DNA from 3 places in the Roseovarius sp. CH_XMU1461 genome. Region 1 is predicted to be linked to each of the others. Evidence: riboswitches for the same ligand, from Rfam matches in the RefSeq annotation. Region 1 holds a riboswitch; each other region holds the start of a gene.
What was found. A riboswitch is a leader RNA that binds a small molecule or an ion and turns the genes downstream of it on or off. The one in region 1 is predicted to bind cobalamin.

Region 1 (4,716 bases):
GCGAATGGCAGCATGGCGATGACTGAGATGCCCCCCGGCCTGCTGATCTCGGCCCCGTCCTCCGGCACTGGCAAGACCACGGTCATGCTCGGTCTGCTGCGCGCGCTGCGCGATGCGGGCCAAGTGGTGCAGCCCTATAAATCCGGCCCCGATTACATCGATCCGGCCTTTCACCTCGCCGCCAGCGGCCGCGCCAGTTTCAACCTCGACAGTTGGGCCATGGACGAGAGCCTCTTGGCGGCCATCGCCCAAGAGGCGCAAGGCGCCGATATCTGCGTCGCCGAAGGCTCGATGGGGCTCTACGACGGGGTGGCGACACGCGGTCAGTCGGGCTTTGGCTCGAGCGCCGAAACCGCGCGGCGCATGGGCTGGCCCGTGGTGCTCGTCCTCGATGTGAGCGGTCAGGCGCAATCCGCCGCCGCCACCGCCCTCGGCTTTCGCAATTTCATGCCCGATCTGCCCTTTGCCGGTGTCATCCTCAACCGCGTCGCAAGCCCCCGTCACGAACGGCTCGCCCGTCTCGGGATGGAGCGCGCCGGCCTGCCGGTGCTCGGCGTCTTGCCCCGGCGTGGCGATCTGACCCTGCCGGAACGGCATCTGGGCCTCATTCAGGCGGTGGAACACCCCGATCTCGAGGCGGCCATCGCGGGCTATGCCGACTTCCTGCGCGCCCATGTCGATCTCGATCTCATCCGCGTTGCGGCCCAAGGCTCTGGCCTGCCCACGGGCGCGGCGCATCTGCCGAAACCCCCGGCGCAGCGCATCGCGCTCGCCCGTGACGCGGCCTTTTCCTTCACCTATCCCCATATCCTCGAAGGCTGGCGGCGGGCCGGGGCGGAAATCCTGCCTTTCTCGCCCCTCGCGGACGAGGCCCCCGATGCCAGCGCCGATCTGGTCTGGCTGCCCGGCGGCTATCCCGAATTGCACGCAGGCCGGATCGCCGCCGCCGGGACCTTTCTGACCGGGCTGCGCCAGCACGCCAAAACCCGCCCCGTCCATGGCGAATGCGGGGGCTATATGGCGCTCGGCGCCGGGCTCGTCGACAAGGAGGGCACCCGCCATCAGATGGCCGGGCTTCTCGGGCTCGAGACCTCCTATGAAAAGCGCAAATTCCACCTCGGCTATCGCCGCGCCGTGCTCGACACGCCGATGCCGGGCTTTGACGCGGGACAGGCGCTGCGCGGGCATGAGTTCCACTATTCCATGATCCTCGATCAGCCCGACGCGCCCTTGGCGCAGGTCTTTGACGCCGATGGCAACCCGGTGCCCGAAACCGGCTCGCGGCGCGGCCATGTCACCGGCACCTTCTTCCACCTCATCACCGCGGAGGCCTCATGAGCGGTTTTGTCAGTTTCGTGGGCAGCGGCCCCGGCGACCCCGAGCTTTTGACCCTCAAGGCGGTGGACCGTCTGAAACGCGCCGATGCGGTGCTGTTCGACGATCTTTCCGCCGGGCCGATCCTCGATCATGCCAATCCCGATGCCGATCTCATCGGTGTCGGCAAGCGGGCAGGGCGGCTCTCGCCGCGCCAAGACCATGTGAGCCGCCTGCTGGTGGAGTATGCGAGCGAGGGGGGCCGTATCGTGCGGCTCAAATCCGGCGACAGCGGCCTCTTTGGCCGGCTCGAGGAAGAGCTGGTCGCGCTGCGCGCCGCCGGGATCGAGTATGAGATCATCCCCGGCGTGCCCTCGGCCATCGCGGCGGCGGCGGCGGCGGGCATCCCGCTCACCCGGCGGCTGACGGCGCGGCGGGTGCAGTTCGTCACCGGCCATGACGCGGGCGGCAAACTGCCCGACGATCTCAACATCACCGCGCTGGCCGATCCTTCGGCCTGTACCGTGGTTTTCATGGGCAAGCGGACCTTTCCCTTGCTGGCCGAGACGCTCACCGCCGCCGGTCTGCCCGGCACGACGCCCGCCATCCTCGCTGAGGCGGTGGGCACGCCCGAGCAACAGGTCACCCGCAGCACCGTGGCCGATCTCGCCGCACAGCTTGGCGCAGAGATCGGCGACCGTCCGGCGCTCATCCTTTATGGGCCTTTGGCCGAGATGTAGCGAAAACATCCGCAAAGCGACCTCGATCTGCCGCATTTATCCTTGTGCGGTCGCGGGGCGCTGCTAATCTCCTTCCATTCGATGGCGTCACGCAAGTGGCTGAAAAAGGGAACCGGGTGAAACCCCCGGACTGCCCCCGCAACTGTAAGCGGCGAGCGTTTAGGAAAACCACTGGCCCGAGCTGGGCTGGGAAGGCCGACAACGCGACGACCCGTAAGTCAGGAAACCTGCCATTGATCATCTGCCGCGAGAGCGGTTCACAACGCTGCCGGTGGGGCAGCTAGACAGGAAGGAAGATCCTATGCATATCGAACCCGGTGTCGTTGACGGTGCCAAGATGGCCTTTGCCTACACCACTGCGGCCGGTGCCGCGGGCTATACCGCGAAACTGGCGTGGCAGGACCTCAAGCAGAGCGAGCCCGCCTCCTTCGCCATCCGCAGCCTGCTCGCCGCGCTCGGCACCTTCGTCTTCTTCGAAGTGCTGCCGCATTTCCCGGTCGGCGTCTCCGAAGTCCACTTCATCCTCGGCACGACCCTGTTCCTGCTGCTCGGCGCGGCCCCCGCGGCGATCGGTCTGGCGCTCGGCCTGCTCATCCAGGGCATGTTCTTCGCCCCGACCGACATGCCGATGTATTTCGTCAACGTGACCACGCTTCTGGTGCCGCTGCTGGCGATCTCGGCACTGGCCAAACGGCTCCTGCCGCAGGACCGGGCCTATGTCGATCTCGACTATGCCCATGTGCTCAAGCTCTCGGGGATCTATCAAGGCGGTGTCGTCGCCTGGGTCGCCTTCTGGGCCTTCTATGGCCAGGGCGTCAGCGCCGAGACCTTCGCCGCCGTCGGCACATTCGGTGCGGCCTATATGCTCGTCGTTCTGGTCGAGCCGCTGGCCGATCTCGCGGTGCTCGCCGTGGCGAAAACCCTGCGCAACGGCGCGACGGCGGGGCTTTTCGCGCGCCGTCTCTATGCAGCCGCATAACCGACGCGATACCGACACGCGATAATTTGGCATCGCGGCCCGGCCTCTGCTAAGAGGGCCGGGCCGTTTCGCATCAGGAGACCTCAATATGATCCGTGACTTGTGGCTGGTCGGTATCGGCACCGGCTCTCCCGCCCATATCTCGCTCGAAGGGCAGGCGGCGCTGCGCGACGCGGCCACCATCCTGATCCCGCGCAAAGGCCCGGCCAAGGACGATCTGGCCGAATTGCGCCACCGAATTCTCGACGCCGCCGGGGCCACCGCCCGCGTCCTGCATTTCGACATGCCCACCCGCGACGACAGCCTGCCCTATCAGGACCGCGTCATCGCCTGGCATGACGAGATCGCCCGCCGCTGGCAATCGGCCCTCGCGGAGGGCACGTCCGATGGCCCCGTGGCGCTTCTGGTCTGGGGCGACCCGGGGCTCTACGATAGCACCCTGCGCATCGCCCAGCGGCTCGACCCGAAACCCGCCATTCGCGTCGTGCCTGGCATAACCGCGCTGCAGGCGCTGACCGCGGCCCATGCCATCCCTTTCAACACCGTGAACGGGGCGGTGACCGTGACCACCGGCCGACGGCTCCGCGATCACGGCCTGCCGATTGAGAGCGACACCGCCATCGTCATGCTCGACGGCGAATGCAGCTTTCAGCAGATCGAGCCCGACGGGCTCAACATCTGGTGGGGCGCCTATCTCGGCATGCCGGAACAGATCCTGCTGAGCGGCCCGCTGCAAGAGATCGGCCCGCGCATCATCGAGACAAGGGCCGAGGCCCGCGCCCGCCATGGCTGGCTCATGGATGTCTATATGCTGCGCCGGGGTCCGGCGCTCTGACCGGGCGAGACTCACGGAAAATCTAATAGGGCAGGCAGCTTAGGCCGCGTTCTTGACTCACGCGTGCGCCATAGAACCGCGCCAATCCCCGCCCAGGGTCCGGCGCGGGGTGTGACGCTTTTCGTTGACTTCTGCACAATTGTAAAATTATATATGATAAATTTTACAAACCCAGAAGGCACCGCATGCCCAATCACCACGAAGGTCAGCTGCTCACCGCGCCGTTCAACATGGACACGCTCGAGATGTCGCGCGTCGATCCCGGCCTCGGCGAAGAGATCCGCAACCTGCGCAAGGCGCGCCGCCTGACCCTCGGCGCTCTGGCCGAGGCGACGGGGCTCTCCACCGGCTTCATCAGCCAGATCGAACGCGCCCAAAACCGCCCATCGGTCACCGCGCTCTTTCGGATCAGCCGGGCGCTCGGCGTCTCGGTGAGCTGGTTCTTCCCCGGTCCCGAGGCCCCAGATTCGGGGACCCCAGATCCCGATTCCCCCGATCAAAACACCGCCGAGCGTAGCATCATCGTGCGCCGGGCTGAGCGCCGCGCCATCGCCTATGATGACGGCATCCGGGACGAGCTTTTGACCCCCGGTCTGGGCGGCAAGCTCGAACTGCTCTCCTGCCGCTTCGCCCCCGGCAGCGGCGTCGACACGGTCTATGCCCATGAGGGCGAAGAGGCGGGACTGGTGCTCTCCGGCGTGCTCGAGCTCTGGGTCGGCGACGCCCATCACCGGCTCGAGGCGGGCGACAGCTTTGCCTTCGACAGCGCCACGCCGCATCGCTACCGCAACCCGTCCGAGACCGAAACCATCGTCATCTGGGCGCTCACCCCGCCCAGCTTCTGATCG
Region 2 (4,716 bases), on a different contig from region 1:
TTTCGCCCATTTCGCCAACGCCGTGCCCGGCTGTTTCATCCTGCTCGGCAATGGTGACACCGGCCCCCATGGCCAACCGCTGCACGCTGCGGATTACGATTTCAACGACGCGCTCCTGCCCATTGGCGCGGCCTTCTGGGCCGATCTGGTACGGAGCCGCCTGCCCCACCGAAAGGACCAAGAATGACAAATCTCCTGCCCAGCGGCGCCGTGGCCCATGTGGCCGCCACCCGCAAAACCGGCACCGCCGCCGAAGACGTGCTCTCGCGCGAGGATTTCGCCACCGCCCGTGACGAGATCACCCAATGGGAGGGCTACGAGCCGACCCCGCTGGTCTCGCTGGACGCGCTTGCGCAGACGATCGGCGTCGCAGAGATCCTCTATAAACACGAAGGCCCGCGCTTTGGCCTCGGCAGTTTCAAGGCGCTCGGCGGCTCCTATGCCGCATTGCGCGTGCTGCAGCGTGAAATCTCGGCCAAGCTTGGCCGGGACGTGCCCCTCGCCGATATCCGCAATGGCAAACACGCCGACGATTGCGCCGAAATCACCCTCGTCTCCGCCACCGACGGCAATCACGGCCGATCCCTGGCCTGGGGCTGCCAGCGCTTTGGCGCCCCCTGCCGGATCTACATTCACGCCGAGGTCAGCGAAGGCCGCGCCGAAGCCATGCGCGCTCTGGGGGCCGAGGTCATCCGCATCGCGGGCGATTATGACGACTCGGTCGATCTGGCCAAGACCGAAGCCGAGGCGAACAACTGGTTCGTGGTTTCCGACACCTCCTGGCCCGGCTATTCGATGCCGCCGCGTGACGTGATGGCAGGCTATGGCGTCATGGTTCAGGAAATCTGCGAGGCCCTGAACGACGCCCCGAGCCATGTGTTCCTGCAGGGGGGCGTCGGCGGCCTTGCGGCCGGCGTGGTGGCTGGCCTGCGCCAATATTGGGGCGACGCCTCGCCGCGTGTGGTCATCGTCGAACCCGAACTCGCCGCCTGCCTCTTCGAGAGCGCCAAGACCGGCAAGGCCACCAATGTCACCATCGAACAGGAAACGCTGATGGCCGGGCTCTCCTGCGGCGAACCGTCCGAGATGGCCTGGGAAATCCTCGCCGAAGAGGCCAGCGATTTTCTCACCATCCCCGAGGCTCTCGTCGCCCCGAGCGTGCGGTTGCTGGCACGTCCGCTGGGCGGTGACCCCACCATTGAAGCGGGTGAAAGCGCCGTCGCCGGGCTCGCCGCGCTGATCGCGTCGCGCCAGGATGCCGCTTTGTCGGAAAAGCTGGGGCTCAACAGCACCTCCCGGGTGCTATTGATCGGATCCGAAGGGGTCACCGACCCGGCGATCTTCGAGATGATCATGGAGGGGCGAGATGCAGCCTAATACGCTCGACAGAGGCTTTCCCAACGCGGAATTCGAAGCCAGAACCAAACGCGCCCAGGCGCTGATGGCCAAGGACGGGCTCGACGGCCTGCTGCTGATGACCGAACCCGAGGTGCGGTATTTCACCGGTTTCCAGACCCTCTTCTGGCAGAGCCCGACCCGGCCCTGGTTCGTCTTTGTCCCGGCCGAGGGCAAACCCGTGGCCGTGATCCCTGAAATCGGCGCCGAGCTTATGCGGCGGTCCTGGCTCGACGAGGTGCGGACCTGGTCGGCCCCCGTGCCCGAGGATGACGGCGTTAGCCTTCTGACAGAATTGTTGATGCCGCTCGCCCGAGCGAAGTCCCGTTTGGGGGTGCTCAAGGGCCATGAAACGCTGCTTCGGATGCCGTTGGGCGACTGGGAACGGCTGCTCGCCGCCCTGCCCGGGCTCGAGATCGCGGATGCCACCGGGCTTGTTCAGGGGCTCCGCATGGTCAAGACACCCGCCGAGATCGAAAAGCTCGCCCATATCTGCGCTATCGGCTCGGCCACCTTCGAGCAGGTTCCCGAAATGGTGAGCGAGGGGCTTCCCTTCGAAGAGCTGTTCCGCCGCTTCCGCCGCGAAGCGCTGGCGCAGGGCGCGGATGACGCCCCCTATGTGGTCGGCGCAGCGGATCAGGGAGGCTATGCCGATTGCATCTCGCCGCCTTCGCGCCGCCCGCTGAGCGCAGGCGATGTGCTGATGCTCGACACCGGCTGTGTCTGGGATGGCTACTACTGCGATTTCGACCGGAACTGGGCCATCGGCCACGCCGATGACAATGCCCGACGCGCCTATGACGTGCTGTGGCGTGCCACCGAGGCCGGGCTCGACGCCGCGCGGCCGGGCAATAGCTGTCATGACCTGTTTTCCGCCATGACCGCAGTCATTTCCGAATTGGACGACAGCGGTGGTGACATCGGCCGGCTAGGTCACGGGTTGGGCATGCAATTGACGGAACAGCCCTCGCATATGGCCGGCGTCGACACGTTGCTGCAGGAGAACATGGTGCTGACCTTGGAGCCCTCGCTCTCCTACGGGGATGGGTGGATGATGGTTCATGAGGAAAACATCGTCGTGACGCCCGAGGGCGGCCGCCTCCTGACCAAACGCGCCGCCCCCGAACTGCCGGTGATCTGATCTCGGCGGGGGGCGGGAAACTGGCCCCCGTTGGATTTGGGCAGCAGCCTGAATAATGGCTCCCCGGCCATCAGGCCAAGCTTTTATTATTGAGAATAATGATGGCTCAGGCTTAGCAGCCCCAGGAGGGGCTTGTGATGAGACAGCCCTGTCGCTCAAGACCTCCGTCCGATCGGCGCATTTCATTCTAAGCACGCATGTCGACTGCTTATCGGCGATGCCTCTGTTTAGCATCTGCCACAGGCCCAGCTCGGGCCCTCCAAAGGTGCAACCGCTTGATTCCGTCTTCCCTAGGTTGATGATCTGCGATATAGCATTTCGCACTTCGGTCTGGATCATCGTGATCTGGATAATAGGGAATACGGTGCGGCAAGATCTGTGATCTGCCAAGGCCGTAACTGCCCCCGCAACTGTAAGCGGTAAGCGAAGTCGGAAATTGTCACTGCTGTGAACACCACAGTGGGAAGACCCGACCGAGCCTCGACCCGCGAGTCAGGAGACCTGCCGAAGGGATCACCCAGTCCGGGCGCGGGGCGCGTCATGGCCTACGGACCTTCCGTCGTGGTGGCATTTGCACCGCTGACGGTTTGTTTTCTTCCGTCAGTTAATTCAACGACTGCCGCGATTGTCGCGGTTGGAGGATTAATTATGACACGCTATTCCATAGCGCCCTTAACGGCGAGCATTGCTGTTTTCGCAGCTCCGGCCTTTGCACAGGAGCTTACCTTTAATCTTGAGCCGATCATCGTTCAAGTTTCCTCTCTGTTGCCTGTCGAACAGACCCATACCGGCGCAAATATCGAGATATTGGAAGGGGCTGAGGCGGGGCAGAACGACACCCGCGTGATCGACCGGCTCGCACGCCTTCCCGGTGTGAACCTGATCAGTAATGGTGGCTTGGGGGCGCTGAGTACGATCCAGGTGCGCGGGTTGCCTGCGCGTTATGTCGGGGTGCACATCAATGGTATTGATGTGTCCGACCCATCGGGCACACAAAATCAGTTTAACTTTGGCGGGTTCACCGCTTCTGGGGTCGAACGTATTGAACTGCTCAAAGGGTCGCAGTCGGCTATTTTCGGATCGGAGGCGATTGCCGGTGTCGTCAATATCACGACCTTTGAGCCTTCCGAGCTCGGCTTTTCAGGCCGCGCGCAAGCGGAGGCCGGCAGTTTCGATACCTACAGTGGATCGTTGAGCCTCGGACATAGAACCGAGCGCGGCTTTGTCGCCCTCAGCTATGGGCGTATGGAATCGGAGGGAATCTCAGCGCAGTCCTTCAATACGGAAAATGACGGGTTCGAACAATCCACGCTTCACCTCACCGGGGAATATGTCGTTACCGATGCCGTCACGGTGGGCGGCGCTTTGCTCTATCGCGATGGTCGGAGCGAGTTTGATCGCTCCGCCTTCGCGCTGGATTCGTCTGGAACGTTGTCCTCGAAAGAACGCGGTGCGCGCCTTTTTACCGAGCTCAATACGGGGGCGATCACGCATACGCTCAGCTATGCCTATTTCGATATCGACCGCAAAGATCCCGGTGGCGCGACCCCGCGGTTCAAAGGCGAACGCTGGTCGCTTTCCTATTTGGGCAGCGCCCAACTGACCGCGTCGGCATCGCTCAATCTTGGTCTCGACCACACGCAGGAAGAGGTCAATTCCGGCACGGTCCGTGGCTCTGAAGACAATACCAGCATCATGGCTGAGCTGTTGATCAGCCCGTCAGATCAGGTCGATCTGTCAGCCTCGTTGCGTCACGATGAAAACTCGAGCTTTGGTGGTCAGGTTACGGGGCGCCTGACGGCTGTTTACCGCCCGCAGGACGATCTTGCGGTACGTGCTTCGGTCGGTACGGGGTATCGCGCGCCCTCCTTGTACGAAAGATTCAGCGCCTTCGGCGACCCATCTTTGCAGCCCGAGCATAGCTTGAGCTATGAGCTCGGCGTCGAAAAGACATTCGTTGGGCGCGGCTCGATAAAGGCAACCCTGTTCTATACCGATGTCGAAGACCTGATTGATTATGACCCGGCCGCTGTCGCCTGTGGCAGCGGCTTTGGTTGTTACAATCAGGTGCCTGGCACAACCACCTCTAAGGGGATCGAGCTGTCGGGTCTGTACTCGATGTCAGAACGGTTTTCGCTCTATATGGCCTGAGCGTGTTGCACAAATCGTTTCCGATGCGT
Region 3 (4,716 bases), on a different contig from region 1:
GCGCCGAGCTTCTCATCTCAGGCGGGCGGCGGCGCATCGGGTTTCTGGGCGGGCCGTCCGAGCTCTATTCCTCTTGCGAGCGGCGGGCCGGGGTGATGGCGGCGCTGGAGGCGGCGGGTCTTCGGCCGGTGGCCGAGGCCGTGGGAGATTACACGGTGGATGGCGGCCATGCGGCGGCGCGGGCGCTGTTGCAGGGGGCGGGCGAGATTGACGCGCTCATCTGTGGCAATGACGCGATGGCCATCGGGGCGCTGTCGGCGGCGCGGGAGATCGGGCGGGCGGTGCCCGGCGATCTGGCGGTGATCGGGTTCGACGATATCGACATGGCGCGCTGGACCTGTTTCGACCTCACAACCGTGCGCAACCCGATCGACGCGGCGGTGCGCGAGATCCTGCGCCTTCTGGAGGCGCGGCTCGGCGATCCGGGCAAGGCGGATGAGACGGTGTTTGTCGATCCGGTGGTGAAGCCGCGCGGCACCCATTGAGGCGCGGGCCCAAGGCTCAGCTTCGGCGCAGGCAGGCGGGCAGGAAGTCAATCACCGGGCCGACAGGTTGATAGGGGGCGAAGCGCGCGACATAGGCGGTGCCGCCGACATCGGTGACGCGCATGACGATGTCGCGGGCAGTGGCGACCTTGTTGAGGAACCAGACCGAGGACCAATCGTGATTGGCGTTCTGCATCCGCGGATTGAGCAGGGTCGCGAATTTATAGAGCCCCCCTGCCCCGCCGAGATCGACGAGATGATCGCGGTAGCCTGCCGCCCGTTCCCAGACTAAGCGGTGCACATCCTTGTCGTCGATGCGCATTTCGACCAGCGACAGCGCCACCTTGGTGGTGCTGGTGTCGTTGCGGAAGGAAATGTCGGGATTGTGCAGCACGGCGCGGAGCTGACCCTTGTCGCAGAAGAAATTGATCGCGAGATTGGCGCGCGGTTCGACGGATGTCGCGCGGATGATGATGCTGTTGTTCGATTTTTTGGTGATCGGATCGGTGGCGGAATTGAAGATCCAGCTCTTGTTGCTCGGGCGCGGGGTCGGGGTGGGTTTTTTCTTGTCAGATCCGGTCGGGGCCGTCGCGGTCAGGGTGAAGGCGATGCTGTGTTTGGCGGGCAGGTAGTGGGCCGCGATCAGCGCCTGTTCGAGGTCGGCATCATTGCGGAAGACCGGCGCCTGGCCGTCATCGAAATCGAGCTTCAACAGATGGGTGCGCGCGGCGATGGCCTGAGCCTCTTTGGGGGTCCAGAGCGTCAGGCTCCGTTTGTTGAGAATGATCAAACGGTAGTCATCGCCGCGCAGGGGCGCGATGAAGTTGATCATGTAGAAGGTCTGACGCTTGCCGGTGGTCTTGTCCTTTTTGCCTTGGCTCTCGATCACGGCGGCGAGCACGCCGGGGGCCTTGGGCGAGGTCTCGAAGCGCAGCGGCGAGATCTCGACGGATTTGCCGGTGCGGATCTCATAGCCTCGGCCGGCGCGGCGCAGGCTTGAGAGGGTGAAATAGGGTTCGAAATCGTCCAGATCGAAGACGGAGTCGGCGCTGCGTGTCACCTGCGGGTAGCGCCAGCTTGTCGGCAGGTCGGGGCGGGCCTCTTGCAGCGACAGTCGCTCATAGGAGAACCCGCCGGGAAAGCAGCCCGGAAGCCAGAGGATGAGGAGAAGGAAAACAGTCCAGGGAAACCGGGAAAAGAACGTCATGGGGCCCTCCTGCGGGAAGGTGCGAAATAAGATTAGCCTATCATGATTCGGTATTTCCCCAAAATTCCATGCGGCTTGGCGCGCAGGCGCACAGCTGGGCCGGTGGCGGCCCGGCGCGAAAATCGGGCCCCTGCGGTCATCGCGGTTGACGGGGGGGCAAAAATCGGGTGTCACTGCGGCGTCGGTTTTCGATGGAAACTAATAGGGAATCCGCGGCGTCCAGCAGGGCGTCAACCGGAACTGCCCCCGCAACTGTAGGCGGCGAGCTGCATCTTCAGAACCACTGGGCCGAGGTCTGGGAAGGGAAGATGACGCCATGAGCCGTGAGTCAGGAGACCTGCCGACGCATAACCTGAAACCGGGCGGGGTGGCCCGGGGCGGGGGTTTGGCGTGGTCTCGAGGCCCGGTGCGCGGCACCAGGCAGGGACCACCGGCAGATGCCCTTTCCTGCTCCTCCTGTGTCCGGCAAGACCGAGGAGTCTAGCTATGAAGAACTACCTGATTGCGCCCGGGGTGCTGGCGCTTGGGATGGGCAGCGCGGTGATGGCCGAGGCCGAAACCCGCTATCCGCTTACCATCGAGAATTGCGGGCACGAGCTGCGCTTTGATGCGGCGCCGGCGCGCACGGTCACGGTGGGGCAATCGACCACCGAGATCCTCTATCTGCTCGGGCTGGGCGAGACGGTGCAGGGCACTTCGGTCTGGTTCAACCCGGTGCTGCCGGAGTTCGAAAGCCTGAACGCCGGGATCGAGCGGCTGGCCGACAATGACCCGAGTTTCGAGAGCATCGTCAACAAGCGGCCCGAGCTGGTGACCGTCATGTATGAATGGCATATCGGTCAGGAAGGCATCGTCGGCACGCGCGAGATGTTCCATGAGGTTGGCGTGCCGACCTATGTGATGCCCACCGATTGCGAGAGCAAGGACAACCTTGTCGGCGGCGATGGCACGCGGTCCGAGCTGTTCGCGACAGAGCAGCTCTATAAGGGGATCGCGCAGTTGGCGGAGATCTATGACGTCGGGGCGCGCGGGGCCGAGCTGGTGGCCGAGCTGCAGGCGGCGGAGGCCGAGGCGGTGGCCAAGGCGGAGGCGCTCGACCTGCCCGAGGGGGTGTCGGGGCTGTTTTGGTTCTCGTCGGCGGATCTCGACATCGATCCCTATGTGGCGGGGCGGAAGGGCGTGCCGGCCTATATGATGGACAAGCTCGGGGTCGAGAATGTGGTGACCTCGGATGAGGAATGGCCGACCGTCGGCTGGGAGACGCTGGCCAAGGCCGATCCGACCTTTATCGTGATCGCCGAGATGGACCGCCGCCGGTTTCCCGCCGATGACGTGGAGAAGAAGCGTGAGTTTCTGACCACCGACCCGGTGGCGCGCGAGATGACGGCGGTGAAGGAAGGCCGGATCATCACCATCGACGCCCATGCGATGAGCCCGACGGTGCGGGCCATTCATGTGCTGGGCACGATTGCCGAGGCGCTGGCGGGTTACGATCTGCAATGAGCCAGGCCGTCGCCATGCCCCGGCATCGGTCGGCCCTGCATTGGGCGGTGCTTGCGCTGCCCGTGCTGCTGATCGCGCTGATGCTCGGCACGGCGCTGGGCGAGACGCGCATTCCGTTTGACGTGGTGCTCAAGGTGCTGGCCAACAAGCTCTTTGGGGCGGGCTATGCGGTGGACCGGATCGACACGGGGATCGTGTGGAATTACCGGCTGGCGCGGGCCTTGGTGGCGGCGTGCTGTGGCGCGGGGCTGGCGCTGGCGGGGGTGGTGCTGCAGGCGCTGCTGCGCAATGCGCTGGCCGATCCCTACCTTCTGGGCATTTCGGCGGGGGCCTCGACCGGCGCTGTGGCGGTGACGGTGGTGGGCCTTGGCGGCGGGGCGATTTCAATGTCGGCGGGGGCCTTTACCGGGGCGCTCTTGGCGTTTGGATTTGTCGCGGCGCTGGCGCATCTGGCGGGCGGCGGCACCGGGCTTCGCGCCGCTGGGGTGATCGTGCTGGCGGGCATTGCGGGCTCGCAGCTTTTCAATGCGATCACCGCCTTTCTCATCGCGAAATCGGCCAATGCGGAACAGGCGCGGGGCATCATGTTCTGGCTCTTGGGAAACCTCAGCGGGGTGCGCTGGATCGATGTGACGAGCGTGGTGCCGGCCACGGTCATTGGCGTGGCGGTTTGTCTCGCGCATGTGCGCACGCTCGATGCGTTCACCTTTGGCGCGGACAGCGCCGCGTCGCTTGGCATTTCGGTGCGGCGGGCGCAGGTGGTTCTCATTGGGGTGGCGGCGCTGGTGACGGCGGTGATCGTGTCGATCGTCGGCTCGATCGGCTTTGTCGGGCTGGTGATCCCGCATGCGATGCGGATGCTCGTTGGCACGCGGCACGGGCAGCTTGTCCCGGCCTCGGCGCTGGCGGGGGCGGTGTTTCTCATTGCGGCGGATGTGATTTCGCGGGTGATCATCCCCGGGCAGGTTCTGCCCATCGGGGTGGTGACGGCGCTGGTCGGCGCGCCGGTCTTTGCGCTCATCCTGATCGGGCGGAGGGGGGCGGCATGACGCTGGCGTGTGACAATCTCGGCTGGTCGGTCAAGGGCACGCAGATCGTCGAGGGGGTGAGCCTTGCCGCCGCGCCGGGCGAGATGCTCGGGCTGATCGGGCCGAACGGGTCGGGCAAATCGACGTTGTTGCGGATGCTGGCGGGGCTGACCCAGCCGAGCGCGGGTCAGGTCACGCTCAAGGGGCGGCCGATGGCCGGGATGCGGCGGCGCGAGATTGCGCAGAGCCTTGCCCTTGTCGAGCAATATGCCGAAGCGGGCGAGCGTATTCGGGTGCGCAACGCGGTCGAGCTTGGCCGGACGCCGTTTCTGTCGGCGCTGCGACGCTGGGGTGACGAGGATGACCGCATCGTGTCAGAGGCGCTGCGCGCCGTTGATCTCGTCGGGTTTGACGCGCGGCATTGGCACACGCTGTCGGGCGGCGAGCGGCAGCGGGTGCAGATCGCGCGGGCGCTGGCGCAGGAGCCCGATGT

Region 2: linked by a shared signal. The riboswitch ahead of WA237_RS17140 (TonB-dependent receptor plug domain-containing protein) and the one ahead of WA237_RS14710 (energy-coupling factor ABC transporter permease) in region 1 are both predicted to bind cobalamin.
Region 3: linked by a shared signal. The riboswitch ahead of WA237_RS17835 (ABC transporter substrate-binding protein) and the one ahead of WA237_RS14710 (energy-coupling factor ABC transporter permease) in region 1 are both predicted to bind cobalamin.

Annotation. Positions count from the first base shown of each region.
Region 1 covers NZ_JAYMDV010000005.1:90,777-95,492, forward strand. The annotation lists gene cobM (precorrin-4 C(11)-methyltransferase) at 1-26, shown strand, start outside; gene WA237_RS14700 (cobyrinate a,c-diamide synthase) at 19-1,338, shown strand; gene cobA (uroporphyrinogen-III C-methyltransferase) at 1,335-2,054, shown strand; cobalamin riboswitch at 2,120-2,303, shown strand; gene WA237_RS14710 (energy-coupling factor ABC transporter permease) at 2,356-3,033, shown strand; gene cobF (precorrin-6A synthase (deacetylating)) at 3,122-3,868, shown strand; gene WA237_RS14720 (helix-turn-helix domain-containing protein) at 4,054-4,713, shown strand.
Region 2 covers NZ_JAYMDV010000009.1:34,537-39,252, reverse strand. The annotation lists gene WA237_RS17155 (amidohydrolase) at 1-187, shown strand, start outside; gene WA237_RS17150 (diaminopropionate ammonia-lyase) at 184-1,377, shown strand; gene WA237_RS17145 (M24 family metallopeptidase) at 1,367-2,536, shown strand; cobalamin riboswitch at 2,846-3,059, shown strand; gene WA237_RS17140 (TonB-dependent receptor plug domain-containing protein) at 3,185-4,687, shown strand.
Region 3 covers NZ_JAYMDV010000010.1:74,633-79,348, forward strand. The annotation lists gene WA237_RS17825 (LacI family DNA-binding transcriptional regulator) at 1-485, shown strand, start outside; gene WA237_RS17830 (hypothetical protein) at 502-1,692, opposite strand; cobalamin riboswitch at 1,858-2,051, shown strand; gene WA237_RS17835 (ABC transporter substrate-binding protein) at 2,179-3,195, shown strand; gene WA237_RS17840 (FecCD family ABC transporter permease) at 3,192-4,244, shown strand; gene WA237_RS17845 (ABC transporter ATP-binding protein) at 4,241-4,716, shown strand, end outside.